2 regions of the Ruania zhangjianzhongii genome follow, and region 2 is predicted to be linked to the other one. Evidence: riboswitches for the same ligand, from Rfam matches in the RefSeq annotation. Region 2 holds a riboswitch; the other holds the start of a gene.
The links. A riboswitch is a leader RNA that binds a small molecule or an ion and turns the genes downstream of it on or off. The one in region 2 is predicted to bind cyclic di-AMP.

Region 1 (7,841 bases), 370 kb from region 2:
AGGTGCGGCGCGGGGAGTCCGTGGCGGTGGCCGGGGTGGACCTGGAGCTGCGGGCCGGGCAGATCACCGCAGTGCTCGGGGTGAACGGTTCCGGGAAGAGCTCGCTGCTGCTCGGCCTGGCGGGGTTGCTGCCGGCTGCTGGTGTGCGTGGGCTGGCGCGGGTCGGGATGGTGTTCCAGAACCCCGAGCACCAGTTCCTCACCCGCACCGTCGCCGACGAGATCGGCTACGGGCTGCCGGCCGGTGCTGGTGCTCCTGCTGGTGCTGGTCCCGGTGCTGCGGTCGGGTCGGTGCTGGAGCGCTACCAGCTGACCGGGCTCGCCGCTGCGGACCCGTTCCGGCTCTCCGGCGGTCAGCAACGCCGGCTCTCCCTGGCGGCGATGACCGTGATGGCCGATGACGTGCTGCTCGCCGACGAGCCGACCTTCGGTCAGGACCGGCGCACCGCCGCCGGGATCGGCGCCGAGCTCGCCCGGCTCGCCGGGGAGGGCCGCGCAGTGGTCCTGGCCAGCCACGACCTGCGCCTGGTGGCCGCGCTCGCCGACCAGGTGCTGCTGCTCGCCGGTGGCCGCCCGGTCGCCGTCGGCACTGTGGACGAGGTGCTCACCCCCCGTGCTCGCCCGCGCCGGACTGCACCTGCCGCCGCTGCTGGCCGCCTGGCCTGGCCCGCTCGGTGCGGCCCGGGATGCGCTCGCCCTGCTGGAGCGCGAGGCAGCGCCGGTGGGGGTGGCGGCATGAGTGGCGGCGTCGAGGCGCGACCGCAGCCGGCCGCGAGGGCAAGGGGCAGTGCCAGGGTGCGGGGCAGTGCCCGGCCCGCTTTCGGACGACCGTTGCCGGGGGACTCGGTGCTGCACCGCCGCGATCCCGTGGTCAAGCTCGCTGTGCTGCTGGTGATCTGCCTGGTGCTGACCGCGGTGACCGATCCGGTGACCCCCGCTGTGCTTTACCTGCTCACCTGGCCGGTCGCCCTGGCCGCCGGGCGGATTCCGGCGGGCACCCTGTTGCGCGCCCACCTGCTGTTCGTCGCCTTCGCGTTCAGCCTGCTGATGGTGAACGCGTTCACCCGGCCCGGGCAGGCGGTGGCGCACGTGGGGCCGGCGGCGATCAGCGCCGAGGGCCTGAGCATCGGTGCCGGGCTGGCGATCCGGACCCTGTTCATCGGCGTCGCCTCGGTGACCTTCGTGTTCACCACCGACGGCGCCCGGCTGATGACCAGCCTGCACCAGCACCTGCGTCTGGACGGACGCTTCGCCTACGCGGTGCTGGCTGGCTACCGGCTGCTCGAACAGCTACCGGAGACCTGGGCCACGATCCGGGCGGCCCAGGCGGTCCGCGACCCGCGCCGCCGCGGGATATCCCGGTCGCCGCGGGCACTGACCCGGGCGGCGTTCACTCTGCTGGTCACCTCGCTGCGCCGCGCCGAACGGATGTCGATCGCCCTGGAGACCCGTGGCCTGGGCGCCGGCCGCCGCACGATCGCCGCACCCAGCCCGCTCGGGCGCGCCGATGCCCTGCTGGCCGGGACAGCTCTGGTGAGCACCGCCGTCGTGCTCTATGCCTCCTGGCAGGCCGGCACGCTCCGCGGGCTGGGTGCGCTTGGGGTGTTCGGCTGACGCCGCCACCCCACTACACCGCCACCACCACCACCACCACCGTCGCCACCACCGTCGCCACCGCCACCACCACCACCACCAACGGAGGTAGGTACGGCGATCGGAGGTACGTTTGTACTTACCTCCGATCGCCGTACCTACCTCCGATCGGCGCGGGGACGGTGGAAACTCGGGTGCGGGTGCGGGTGCGGGTGCCGGGGGTTGAGCGGGGTCTAGCTCAGAGCCGCTCGACCACCCAGTCCACGCACGCGGTGAGCGCCTGCACGTCGGCCGGGTCCACCGACGGGTACATCCCCACCCGGATCTGGTTCCGGCCGAGCTTGCGGTACGGCTCGATGTCCACCACCCCGTTCTCCCGCAGGATCGCGCACACCCGGGCGGCGTCCACCTCCGCCTCGAAGTCGATCGTGCCGACCACGGGGGAGCGGGCCTGCGCCTGCTGCACGAACGGGGTGGCGTACTCGGCGCGCTCGGCCCAGGAGTAGAGGATTTGCGCCGAGGCGGCACTGCGCCCGGCGGCAAAGTCCAGCCCGCCCCCGGCGAGCAGCCAGTCGATCTGTTCGGCCATCAGCACCAGGGTGGCGATCGCCGGAGTGTTCAGCGTCTGGTCCTTCCGGGAGTTCGCCACCGCCGCGGCCAGGGAGAGGGACTCGGGCACCCAGCGGCTGCCGAGCTCGGCGATCCGCTCCAGCGCGGCGGGGGAGAGCACAGCCAGCCACAGCCCGCCGTCGGAGCCGAACGCCTTCTGCGGGGCGAAGTAGTACGCATCGGTCTCGGCCAGGTCGGCGCGCACACCACCGGCGGCCGAGGTGGCATCGACCAGCATCAGCGCATCGGCGCTCACCCGCTGCACCGGCGCGATCACCCCGGTGGAGGTCTCGTTCTGCGCCCAGGCGTAGGCGTCCACACCCTCGGCCAGAGACGGTACGGCGAGCGTGCCCGGTTCGGCCCGGACCACCTGCGGCTCGTCCAGGAACGGGGCCCGGGCGGCAGCGGTGGCGAACTTCGCGCCGAACTCGCCCGTGCTCACGTGCTGGGAACGCTGCCGGATCAGGGCGAAGGTGGCCGCGTCCCAGAAGAAAGTGGAGCCGCCGTTGCCGAGCACCACCTCGTAGCCCTCCGGCACGGCCAGCAGCTCGCGCAGTCCCTCCCGCACCCGGGCCACCAGGGCCTTCACCGGCGGCTGCCGGTGCGAGGTGCCCATCAGCACCGGGCCCAGCGCCGCCAGCGCCGCCGACTGGCCGGGCCGGATCCGGCTCGGTCCAGAACCGAAGCGGCCATCGGCGGGCAGGAGGTCGGTGGGCACGGCCAGCGTCGTCATACCGGCATCATCCCAGGTGCCGACGGCGTTCCTCGCCCGGGTCCGGATCGTGACCGGGCTGCGCTGGTCGAGAAATCCGAGGGCCCGGACCGGGCGGTCCGGTTAGGGTGGAGTCGGCATTGGCTGGCATGAAGGGGAAGGGCCCCGTGAGCGATCTCATCGATACGACGGAGATGTACCTGAAGACGGTCTTCGAGCTGCTCGAGGACGGGATCGTGCCGCTGCGGGCCCGGATCGCCGAGCGTCTGGGACACTCCGGGCCGACGGTCTCCCAGACCGTGGCGCGACTGGAGCGGGACGGTCTGATGGTGGTGACCGGGGACCGGCACCTGGAGCTCACCGACGAGGGGCTGGCCCGCGCCACCCGGGTGATGCGCAAGCACCGGCTGGCCGAGCGGCTGCTCACCGATGTGATCGGCCTGGACTGGCCGCATGTGCACGAAGAGGCCTGCCGCTGGGAGCACGTGATGAGCGATCAGGTGGAACAGCGCTTGATCGGCCTGCTCGATCACCCCCAGCGAGACCCGTACGGCAACTCGATCCCCGGGCTGGAAGAGCTCGGGGAGCAGTCGCTGGACGCCGCCTACGGCGCGGCGCTCGCCGATCTGCTGCCGACCGGTGCGGCCACCTACCGGATCACCCGGATCGGGGAGCCGCTGCAGGTGGATGTGGCCCTGCTGCGGCAGCTGCAGGAAGCGGGCCTGGCGCCAGGGGCCACGATCCAGGCGACCCGCGGCAAGGACACCTTCGCCGTGCAGGTCTCCGGCGTCGAGACCGTGCTGGACCTGCCGGAGGACACCGCCCGGCACGTGTTCGTCACCACCGACTGACCGAATCCGACGGGATCGCGACACGCCGCAGATTCGTGCCACCAGTCACATCCGGGACCGAATTGTGACCGGAACGTGACAATCGGCCCAGTGCTGAGGTAGCGTCTGTTCCGCTCGCAGAAACCCTCCTTCAGCGAGTACCCCGGACAGACGCCGAACCCTGTCACTGCCCGAGGTCAGATCGAACCCGTGACAGGGGCGGGGGACCCAAATCTTGCGGTGCTGTGAAGCACCTTGGGGTGAAGTCCACCGGCCGAGCGGCAGGCGGACCGGGTGCTACCTCCACCCGAACCCGACAGCTCACCTCGTAGGCGGCAGGAGAGGCAATACTTTGACCGACATCAAAAATGGGCGGCACCGCGCAGCATGCCGCCCGGTAACCCCGCTGAGCACCTTCGGCCAGGCCGTCACCGGGACCGTGGGCAAGCGGACCGCCGTCGCGCTGGCCACATCGGGAGCGCTTCTGGCGCTCAGCGCCCCCGGCGCTCTCGCCGCCCCGACCACCGCCGACGCCCCCGTTCGCACCGCGAACCTCGCGTCGGCTATCGCCCCAGACACGGCGAACGAGGATGCCGTGGGCACCTCCGCCACCGTCAGCGTCGACGCTGACGTGAGCTGGAACCTGGGCACGAACGTCGAGGTGGAGTCTGAGGCTCCGCCGCCGCCCCCGGAGCCAGAGCCAGAGCCGGAGCCGGAGCCGACCTACGAGCGGACCACTACCGAGACCTCGCGCAGCAACGACCGCACCGAGGCCGCGACCGAGTCTAGCGACTCGGACGAGGGTGAGTCCGAGGAGTCCAGCGAGCCCGCCTCCACCACCAGCGCCAGCGGAATCGGCGCGCAGATCGTGGAGATCGCCCATCGCTACGTGGGTACTCCGTACGTGCACGGTGGTTCGACCCCGGCCGGGTTCGACTGCTCCGGCTTCACCGCCTACGTGTACGCCCAGGTGGGCATCAGCCTGCCGCGTTCCTCCGGTGCCCAGGCCGGTGCCGGTCAGCAGGTGTCCGCCTCCGAGGCGCGCCCCGGTGACCTGGTCTGGTGGCCTGGACACGTGGGCATCTACCTCGGTGGCGACCAGCACATTGCTGCCCGTAACCCCAGCAGCCCGCTGCACGCCAGCCAGATGTGGCGGTCCAACCCGACGTTCATCCGCGTCACCGGCTGAGCCTCATCGCGTCAGCACAGTGGCCCGTCTCTGCATCGGCAGAGGCGGGCCATTGTCGTTGTCTGGCCCCGACGGTACAGCGAGTGCTGCCCGGGTAGTACGCGAGTGCTGCCCGGCGCACAGTTGATTCGCGTTTTGGTGCGCAGCATCGCCTCCGACAGGGCACACTTGAGGCCAAGAGATCACCAACGACCGGGGGTGTACTGGTCATGGAGCACGAACAGGTCGTTCTGGTAGGGGTCGATGGATCACCGGCCAGCCTGAACGCACTGGAATGGGCCGTCGCCCAGGCGCGGCAGGTGGGCTGGCGGCTGCACCTGGTGTGCGCCTACGCCGTGCCCACGTTCGCTGCTGCCTCCCTGGACGGTGGCTACGCCGCACTGGACGACACCGCCATCCGCGAAGGTGCGCAGGCAGTGCTGGACGAGGCGGTCGCGCGGGTCTCGCAACGTGACGTGGAGGTGACCAGCGCCCTGGAGACCGGTGACCCGGCCGGGGTGCTGGTGGACCTGAGCAAGCAGGTCTGCCTGGTGGTGGTCGGGACCCGGGGGCGCAGCGGCTTCGCCGAGCGTGTCCTGGGCACCGTTTCCTCGGCCCTGCCGGCCCACGCGCACTGCCCGACCGTGGTGGTGCCCCTGCTGGACGGTGAGGACGATGACACCACTCCGCCGCTGCCGATCAACCGGATCGTGGTGGGTGTGGACGGGTCCGATTCGGCGAAGGTGGCGCTGAACCGGGCGATCGAGCAGGCCGAGGTCTGGCAGGCCGAGCTCACCGCTGTGGTGGCGGTGCCGATCGGCGCCGGTGCCGGCGTGCTCGGCTGGCTGCCGGCCGCGGTGGACCGGGAGAGCGTGCTCGCCGACGTCAAGGAGGGCCTGAACGTCACGGTCGACCGGGCGTTGGAAGGCCGCGAGCTGGTGGTGCGCCGGCACGCGCTGGACGGTAACGGAGCGGCCCTGCTCTCGGAGTTCTCCACCGCGGTGGACCTCGTGGTGGTCGGCTCCCGCGGGCGTGGCGGGTTCGCCGGCATGCTGCTCGGGTCCACCTCGCAGCAGGTGCTGCACCACACCGCATGCCCGGTGATGGTGGTGCCCAGCCGGATCCAGGATGAGGGCCTGCCGCCGATGGAGCGTGGCTGGAGGCGGCGCAAGTAGCCGGCTTTCCCCGTGCTCAGCCCAGGCGCACGGGCACCCCGCGGGCGATCCGGGCGAGCTTCTCCGGGTTGCGCACGTAGTAGATCCCGGTGATCTTCCCCTCGCGTACGGCGATCGACACCACGCCGTCGAGCTCACCGCCCACGTACGCGATCAGCGCCGGGTCCCCATTGATCGAGGTGAGGGTCATCTCGATCGTGCCGGCGGCCTTGGTCGCGACCCCCTGGACGTAGCGCAGCACCCGCTCCGCGCCCACGATCGGGTGTCGTGCGGCCGTGCGCACCCCACCGCCGTCCGCGAGGCACACCACATCCGGGGCGAGCACATCCACCAGGTGCTGCAGGTCACCGGTCTGCAGCGCATGCTGGAAGCTCTCGACGGCGGAGCGCGCCTCGGTCGGTGAGGTCGCCTGCCGAGGGCGCCGGGCGTGCACGTGCTGGCGCGCCCGGTGGGCGATCTGACGCACCGCGGCCGGGGTCTTGTCCACGGCCGCGGCGATCTCGGCGTAGTCGAAGCCGAACGCCTCCCGGAGCACGAACACGGCTCGCTCGGTGGGGGAGAGGGTCTCCAGCACCAGCATGAGCGCCATCGAGACGGTGTCGGCGCGCTCGACGTCCTCGGCCACGTCCGGTGTGGTGAGCAACGGCTCGGGCAGCCACGGGCCCACGTAGGTCTCCCGGCGCCGGCTCATCGTCCGCAGCCGGTTCAACGCCTGCCGGGTGGTGATCCGGACCAGGTAGGCGCGCGGTTCCTGCACCTGCTCCAGGTCCACGCCTACCCAGCGCAGCCACGTCTCCTGGAGCACATCCTCGGCGTCGGCCGTCGAGCCGAGCACCTCATAGGCCACGGTGAACAGCAGGTTGCGGTGGGCCATGAACGTGACGGTGGCCGCCTCCACAGCTGGTTCGGTCACGATGATCTCCTCTGCCTGGTGCCCCGGTTGCTGCTGCCGGCGGCCCGGGCGTGCTGACTCCACGGTACGCACCGCCGTCAGCGCGCTTCCTCGGCGGTGACCCGTGCGGCTGGTGCGCCGGCAACCGGTGGGACTGATGCGCCGGCGGCGGCCAGCCGGCGGCGCCGGGCCGGGTCGGTGAGGCGCATCGTGACTCGGCCCGGGAAGCGGGCCTCGAGCTTGAGCTGCCAGATGATCCCGGAGCAGATCAGCTCCTTGATCGCCGCACCCGGCCGGCCGGCCAGGTAGGTGCGCCGCGCCGTGTCGTTCAGGTGGGTCAGCTGCAGCAGGCCGTCACGTCGGCCCAGGCTGACGCACTGGCTGACGAAGGCGAGGCTGAGCCGGTCCGGCTGCTTGCCGGCGATCAGGGCGAGTACAGTCTCGGCCGCCTGCGGGCCTACCTGCACCGCCGCCTGGCAGCTCATCCGCGCCGGTAGGTCGGACGGGGCAGCGGCGTCGCCGGTGGCCACGATCCGCTCATCGTCCAGACTGACCCAGCTCTCATCGGTGCGCAGCCGGCCGAGGGCGTCGGTGGACAGCCCGCTGTCCCTGGCCAGGGCAGGCACGCTGAAGCCCGCCGTCCAGATGGTCAGGGCACTGTCCAGGCGGCGCCCGGCGGCCAGCAGCACCGCGTCCGGCTCCACAGCGCGCACCCGGGAGGGAACACCGTCCAGCAGCTCCACCCCGAGCGCGGCCAGTCGCTGCGCCGCCGACCGCCGGCCGCGCTCGTGCAGGGTCGCGGCGAGCACGCCGCCGGTGAGCAGCCGCACCTGCCGGCCGGACTCGGCGAGCTCGGCAGCGGT
Region 2 (7,841 bases):
GATTCCTGCCCCGATGCGCTCGCGGGTGTTCTCCAGCACGAACGTCAGGAACGTGTCGCAGAACAGCCCGCCCTCGCGCAGGCTGCGGATCGTGTAGTGCACGGCCTGGGTGAGGAAGTCCAAGTCGCCGGTGAGGGTCTGCTCCACGCTGCCGAGCTCAAGGCTGCTGGGCAGGCGAGAGGAGGAGTACTGCAACATGTACTCGTCGCACTCCTGACGCAGCCTGGCCTTCGACCGGTAGTAGTGGGTGATCAATCCTGCCGTCACGCCGGCACGGGCAGCGATCGCCCGCATCCCGACGTCGAATCCCTCGTAGGCGAAGGACTCGATCGCGGCTTCCCGGATCCGGTCCCGCGCATTGTCGGCAGCACCGGGTGCGGTGACGGGCCCACCCGGCGCCGTAGCGGTCAACATCTGGCTCTGGACGGCGGCGCTGTACGAGCGTCCGCGGTCGGTGTCATGCCTGCCCATGGATCGAGAGAGTACTGCCGAAAACTGGGAAGCACCCGCCGAGAATGCCCAGATGGGGAGATCTCCCCATGCTGATTCACCGGGCCCGTCGCGACGATTCGCCGTTATCGTGCCGATATCTCACCGTTACCGTGCCGCAACCAGTTTGAGACCGGTCCGTGACATTTTTCACCATTTCGGCCGATCGATGCGGCACAGTGTCCCTTCATCGGGCGACCACCCCGCCGGGGACGCAGGGCGCAGGGACCGGGGACGTTCACCCCGGTTTTCGCTACCTGGTGCCGATAGTGGGCCCAGAACCGCCCGCCTACCGCCGGGGCTGCGACCGGTCCGCGCCACCGTGCACGCCAGCCTCCGCCGCGACCGCCTCACCGAGCAGCCGTTATCGAAACGTGACATACGGGCGGTCGCGTGGTTATCGTCGCCGTGCTCCCCACTGCCACTCAGTGGGGAGAGCGCGGATTGCTGCCGAACCCTGCCTCTTTCCGCGGCCCACAACCAGGCAGGGGTGGGGGAACCACATACCGGGTCCGGTGCGCCGGTCCCTTGGGGTGAAGTTCGGTTCCGACCGAACCGGGTTTATCCGACCCGAATCCGACAGCTAACCCCGCAGGCAACAGGAGTAGCAGCATGACCATGAGCAACACTGCGCGCGCTCGGCACCGTGCCGACGTGCGACCCACGACGTTCCTCTCGTCGACACGACTTTCCTCCGTCGCCCGCCGCGGCACGCTCGGCGTTGCCACCGCCGGACTTGCCTTCGGCCTCGTCGCGCCCGGTGCATCCGCATCCGAGCCCGCCGGTGGTCCCAGCGACAGCCAGGGCGGCGGCTCCGCAAGCGTCTCCGCTGAGGGCGGCGGCACGGGAAGCGGCGGTGCTGAGAGCGGGACCACGGTCACCGTCAGCGCCGGTGACACGGTCGGCGAGATTGCCGCGGCCAACGGCTCCAGCGTCTCGTCCATCATCGACGCCAACGGCCTCGGCGCCAATGCGCTGATCTTCGTCGGCGACGAGCTGACCATCCCCGGCGGCTCCGGCTCGTCCACCGAGTCCTCCTCCGTCGACGGCGCAGGCAGCTCCGGCGGCGAGGTGGAGGAGGAGGCATCCAGCTCCTCCGGCTCCAGTGCCAGCAACGACATCCTCGATGTCGCCCGCCAGTACATCGGCACGCCGTACGTCTGGGGTGGCTCGAGCCCGTCCGGCTTCGACTGCTCCGGCTTCACCCAGTACGTCTTCGCGCAGGTCGGGATCGATCTGCCCCGGACCACCGACGCCCAGCGCAACGCGGGACAGGTCGTGTCGGCAGCTGAGGCCCAGCCCGGCGATCTGGTCTGGGCGCCCGGGCACGTGGGCATCTACACCGGCGACGGCCAGCACATCGCGGCCCGCAACCCTGGCACACCATTGGAGGAGGGCCCGATCTGGATCGACAACCCCACCTTCATCCGGGTGGCCTGATCGGCTGAGCATCGCCGAACGTCCACATCGGCCCGTCTCCACCTGCTGGGGGCGGGCCGATGTGCTGACGGCGGAGCCTGATTCGCTGCTCCGACGCACTCACCCGAAGCTGTTGGCGATCTCGACCAGGTCTTCCGGAGTGGGCGAATCGGGCAGCCCGAGCTCCCCGACCACGATGAGCAGGCCGGTGCCCGAGCCGTCCTCATACGCGAACCCCATGGCTATCACCAGTGCTTCGCTGCCCTCGCACGGATCGTCGGACGGCGCGAGCTGCAGGGTAGCGGGGACGGACGCCCAGCTCTCGGACTGGCGAACGTCGCCGAGCTGCAACTCCGACGCGCGGTCGGAGAACAACATCTCGGCGGCCCGCTCGACCTCGGTCGTGACCGCCTCCGCAGGGTCAGTGACGCCTTCAGCCCAGGTCAGGGTCGCGAATCCGAGCACTTCGTCCGGCGCATCCTGGCAGAAGCCCTTGCCGTAGGTGGGGCGAGGGACTTCTTGCCCATCGCTCTCTTCAGACGGCACGTCCCAGGACTCCGGGACGGAGAACGAGCTTCCGTTGTACTCGACCGTCTGCCAGCCATCCGGCGTATCGGGCGCAGTGCCGCCCTCAGCTGGCGTCTCGGCGTCGGCTGGTGACTCGGCGTCGTCGACCGGCGCCTCCGACGGGCTCTCCCTACCCACTGCCGGCTCATCGGCCCCCGCGCTCTCAGAGGGTTCGGCAATCGATCCCGACGGCGCCGGCTCCGGATCGTCGATCGCCTCGTCGGCACATGCCCCCAGCATTGCTACCGCCACAACCGCAGCCGCCACTGCCGCGCCACTTCGTGTACGAAACCGCATCGTTTCCACTTACCCCGCTCATCAGTCCGCCCCCCTTTGCGGTGTCAGCGTAGCCGCGGGCGTGCGATCCGGACAGAGGATTAGCGCGCGGCACCGGCGGTGGGAAGCATGCCAAGCGCGCGGCACAGCCCTCGCCCCTGCCGCCCCAGCCAGAAACGTGACGAGGCCCCGCCCGAAAAGCCTGGGCGGAGCCTCATCACATGGCGGTAGCGGTGGTGTCTGGTTTCAGGACATCGTGAACGCATGTCTCGGGTCATCGTGAACGGTGCGGTGAGCGGCGTTGGGATGTCTCACGACATCGTGAACGGTGGCCAAGTACGAAGTCCTGACCAAAGCCGTGACCATCCAGAACCTCTCCTACGGGCAAGTCGCCGACCGCTACGGGGTCTCCAAGACCCTCGTACACAAGCTCCACCACCGCGGGCTGGCCGAAGGCGAAGACGCCTACCACCCCCGAAAGATCAGTTTGCGCCACTGAAGGACGACATGCTCCACCTCGGCATCGCCCCGCGCCCACGCCCGCACCGAAATCATCGCCCTGATCCACACCGACCACGCCACCGTCATCGACGCCACCACCGGGCAGATCCTCACCGAACACACCCTCAACCCCACCCACACCTACCAACCAAAAAACGGCTGAACCCCCACAACCGGGGGTTCAGCCGTTCACGATGTCGCGAGACATCACAATGGCGGTAGCGGTGGGATTTGAACCCACGGTGGCTATGAACCACACAGCATTTCGAGTGCTGCACCTTCGGCCGCTCGGACACGCTACCTAGCCGGACCAGAGTACTCGGAGCGGCGCCGCTGACCAAAACCGCGACCCGGCCGCCTAGGGTGAGTTCCGGCGTCGGCCGTAGGCTCGATACCAATCCTCGAGGAACGGAGAAAAGTGACGGCGGTGAGCACAGACCTGTCCGCGCTGGTAGACCTGCTGCGGGGCCTGCGCTTCGCCGTACTCACCGGTGCCGGTATCTCCACCGACTCCGGCATCCCGGACTATCGCGGCCCGCACTCACCGCAGCGCACCCCGATGACCTACGACCAGTTCGTCTCCGACGAAGCGTTCCGGCGCCACTACTGGGCCCGCAACCACGTCGGCTGGCAGCACATGCGTGCCACCCGGGCGAACGCCGGTCATGAAGCGCTCGCCCAGCTGGAGGACCGCGGCCTGGTCACTGGGGTGATCACCCAGAACGTGGACCTGCTGCACCAGGCCGCCGGCTCCACCCGCGTGATCGACCTGCACGGCCACTACAACGAGGTGATCTGCCTGAGCTGCGGCCTGGTCCTCTCCCGCACCGAGCTGGACCGGATGCTGACCGCCCTCAACCCCGATTTCACCGAAGCGGTCGCCGATGTGGAGATCGCCCCGGACGCGGACGCGGTGATCGCCTCGACCGAGGGCTTCCGGGTGCAGCCGTGCCCGCGGTGCGGCGGAATCCTCAAGCCGAACATTGTCTACTTCGGGGAGAACGTGCCCAAAGAACGCGTCGCCGCCGCATTCGAGCTGGTGGACCAGAGCGAGGCGCTGCTGGTGGCCGGATCGAGCCTGACGGTCATGTCCGGGCTGCGGTTCGTCCGCCGCGCCCACCGGGACCGGCGGCCGGTGGCCATCGTCAACCACGGCCCCACGCGCGGTGACGAGCTCGCCGACGTCCGGCTGGACGCCGGCACCTCTCCCACCCTCCGCGCTCTTGCGGAGGCCCTGCCCGACCTGCGCTGACAGCGTCAGCCCACCGGCCGGGGCGGCTCCTCCCGTGCGCCGCCGCGCCGCGCCGCGAAGAAATCGGTGAGCAGCCGGGTCGACTCGTCCGCGCGGACCCCACCGGTCACCTGGACCTGGTGGTTCAGCCGGGAGTCACGCACCACATCCCGGGTAGATCCGCATGCACCGGCCTTCTCGTCCCAGGCACCGAGCACCAGCCGGTCGGTCCGGGCCAGCACGATCGCGCCGGCGCACATCGTGCACGGCTCCAGGGTGACCACCAGCGTGCACCCGGCCATCCGCCAGTCACCCTGCGCCACCCCCGCTGCTCGCAACGCGAGGATCTCCGCATGAGCCGTGGGATCGCCGTCGACCTGGCGGCGGTTCCCGGCCGCGGCCAGCACTTCACCGCTCGAGCCGAGCAGGACCGCACCCACCGGCACGTCACCGCGCTCCCCCGCCGCACGCGCCTGCGCGAGCGCCAGACCCATCGCGTCCTCGTCCGTGCTCATCCCTCTAGTCTGCCCGGCCGCCCCTTGTGCCGCCACGAGCACTGGCCGTGGCACAGCTCCTCTTCTACGTTGTCAGCATGAGCGCCGCCGCGAACGAGGACTCCGACCCGGTCGGTGCCGTGCACAGCCGGTGCGGGCCAGGGCTGACCGATGGCCGGTGAGAGCGTCCCGCAGTCGCGGCCGCTGAAGTACGGCGAGCCGGCCGGACGCTGGGTGCTCGCCTCAACAGTGCTCGGATCCTCGGTCGCGTTCCTCGATGCGACCGTAGTCAATATCGCGCTGCCGGCGATCGACCAGCAGCTGTCCGCTGGAGTCGCCGGACTGACCTGGACCGTGAACGCCTACAACCTGACGCTGGCTGCCTTCGTCCTGATCGGCGGATCGCTCGGAGATCGTTACGGGCGACGCCGGGTCTTCATGGTCGGCGTGGCCTGGTTCGGACTGACCTCGCTCGCCTGCGCGCTCGCGACGAATATCGGGATGCTGGTCACCTTCCGCGCCCTCCAAGGCATCGGGGCGGCGCTACTCACCCCGGTGGCGCTCGCCATCTTGCAAGCCGCGTTCCGTGCCGAGGACCGCGCCCGGGCGATCGGAGCGTGGTCGGGACTGGCGGGCATCACCGGGGCGGTCGGGCCCCTGCTCGGCGGCTGGCTCATCGAGCTGGCGTCCTGGCGATGGATCTTCCTCATCAACGTGCCCGTCGTCCTGGTGGTTCTGGTCATCGCCCACCGACACGTGCCCGAGTCCCGCCACGTGGCAGCCCGCGGCAGGCTCGACCTCGGTGGCGCAAGTCTGGCCGCGCTCACGCTCGGGCTGCTGACCTACGCCCTGACGGTCTCCTCGGAGCAGGATGGCCACTGGCTGACGGTCGCCGCCGGAGGAGGACTGGGGGTGCTGGCCCTCGCCGGGTTCTTGTATCGAGAGCGGACGGCCGCCGATCCGCTGCTGCCGCTCGACATCTTCCGCGCTCCTCGATTCGGAGCCACGAACGCTGCCACCTTCCTGGTGTATGCCGCGCTGGGCACAGTGTTCTTCTGGCTGGTGCTTGCTCTGCAGGTGGTGTCCGGATGGACGCCGTTGGCAGCGGGTCTGGCGCTGCTGCCGGTGACGGTCCTCATGCTGTTCTTCTCTCCCGCGGCCGGCCTGGCCAGCAACCGGTGGGGCCCCCGGATCCCGATGACCCTCGGGCCGCTCGTGGCCGCCGCCGGTGTGGCCCTGCTCAGCCGGGTGGGGCCCCACCCCGCCATCGTGACTGACGTTCTTCTCCCGGTGACCCTTCTCGGCGCTGGCCTGACCCTGACCGTCACCCCGTTGACCGCCACGGTCCTCGGCGCAGTGGACGAGGCCCGTGCCGGCCTGGCCAGCGGTGTCAACAACGCGGTAGCGCGGACCGGCGGCCTGGTGCTCGTCGCAGCCATGCCCGCACTCACCGGCCTCGGCGGCGAAGGCTTCAGTGACGCCGAGGCCCTGGGCCCGGCGTTCACGACAGCGATGGCGATCTGCGCGGGCGTGCTCGTGGTGGCCGGAGTCGGCGCAGGGCTGATGATCCGGGGCCCGGCCGAACTGCCGAGCCCCGGGCCGACGTGTCCGCGCCGTCACTGCGCAGTGGACGCGACACCGCTCGGCGTGAGCGAAGCCCGCAAGACCGAGCTACCGTAGGTGGCACACGCACCCGGGTGAAGGAGCACGGCACGTGAACACTCCTTGCGAACACGTCGGGCTCGCCCGCGAGGTGACGCCCTCAGCGAACGGGTGCGAGGACTGCCTGCGCAGCGGCGGTTCGTGGGTACACCTGCGCATCTGTATGAGTTGCGGGCACGTCGGGTGTTGCGACAGTTCCCCGGGCCAGCACGCCACCGGGCACTGGCACAGCAATCAAGATCATCCGCTGGTCCGTTCCTTCGAGCCGGGTGAGAACTGGTGGTGGTGCTACCCGGACTCCCTGGTCTTCCGGGTGGCCGGAGCAGCACCGGCACCGTCGTACGCGCCGGGAGACTGACCGCACTACCCGGCTGAGCCGGCACCCTCTGCCGGTACCACTCTTGCCGGCCACCGAACCCGCCGACCGACGGCACCCACTGTGGGCGGCCACCGCCGGCACCCTCTCATCGCATCGTGCCTTCTACACTGTGCCCATGCGCTTGCACGTCGCCGACCACCCGCTCATCGCCCACAAGCTCACCGTGCTCCGCGATGTGAGCACTCCGTCACCGATCTTCCGCCAGCTCACCGAGGAGCTCGTCACCCTGCTCGCCTACGAGGCCACTCGGGATATTCGCACCGAAGAGGTGGAGATCGACACCCCGATAGCACGCACCACCGGCGTCGCGCTGGCGGAGCCGCGACCGATCGTGGTGCCGATCCTGCGTGCCGGCCTGGGGATGCTCGAGGGGATGACCCGGCTGCTGCCCACTGCCGAGGTCGGCTTCCTCGGCCTGCAGCGCAACGAGGAGACGCTGCAGGCGTTCACCTACGCCAACCGGCTCCCGGACAACCTCGCCGGACGGCAGTGCTACGTGCTCGACCCGATGTTGGCCACCGGCGGCACCCTGGTCGCGGCGATCGAGTACTTGTTCGAACGCGGCGCGAAGGACGTGACCATGGTGTGCCTGCTGGCCGCGCCGGAGGGTGTGCGCACGGTGCGGGAGGCTGTGGGCGACCGGCCCGATGTGCAGATCGTCACCGCGGCTGTGGACGAGCGGTTGAACGAGAAGGGCTACATCATCCCGGGTCTGGGCGACGCCGGCGACCGGCTCTACGGCGTGGTGGACTGAGCCACCGCTACACGCGTGTCTGAGTACCGATTGGACATCTGAGGGCCGAATATTCGGTCCTCCGATGTC

Region 1: it holds a riboswitch for cyclic di-AMP, as region 2 does, so the genes downstream of both, FU260_RS24355 (C40 family peptidase) here and FU260_RS24000 (C40 family peptidase) in region 2, are expected to answer to the same signal.

What each region holds. Positions count from the first base shown of each region.
Region 1 covers NZ_CP042828.1:1,140,201-1,148,041, forward strand. Annotated here, with positions in the region: gene FU260_RS05270 (ATP-binding cassette domain-containing protein) at 1-1,613, shown strand, start outside; gene serC (phosphoserine transaminase) at 1,831-2,934, opposite strand; gene FU260_RS05280 (iron-dependent transcriptional repressor DtxR) at 3,081-3,764, shown strand; cyclic di-AMP (ydaO/yuaA leader) riboswitch at 3,907-4,092, shown strand; gene FU260_RS24355 (C40 family peptidase) at 4,096-4,932, shown strand; gene FU260_RS05290 (universal stress protein) at 5,142-6,086, shown strand; gene FU260_RS05295 (RNA polymerase sigma-70 factor) at 6,103-6,999, opposite strand; gene FU260_RS05300 (NAD(P)/FAD-dependent oxidoreductase) at 7,077-7,841, opposite strand, start outside.
Region 2 covers NZ_CP042828.1:770,844-778,684, reverse strand. Annotated here, with positions in the region: gene FU260_RS03610 (TetR/AcrR family transcriptional regulator) at 1-471, opposite strand, end outside; cyclic di-AMP (ydaO/yuaA leader) riboswitch at 951-1,102, shown strand; gene FU260_RS24000 (C40 family peptidase) at 1,102-1,929, shown strand; gene FU260_RS03600 (DUF8017 domain-containing protein) at 2,029-2,772, opposite strand; gene FU260_RS23465 (hypothetical protein) at 3,080-3,250, shown strand; tRNA gene FU260_RS03595 (tRNA-Ser) at 3,466-3,554, opposite strand; gene FU260_RS03590 (NAD-dependent protein deacetylase) at 3,680-4,504, shown strand; gene tadA (tRNA adenosine(34) deaminase TadA) at 4,510-4,998, opposite strand; gene FU260_RS03580 (MFS transporter) at 5,149-6,657, shown strand; gene FU260_RS23995 (UBP-type zinc finger domain-containing protein) at 6,692-6,997, shown strand; gene upp (uracil phosphoribosyltransferase) at 7,134-7,772, shown strand.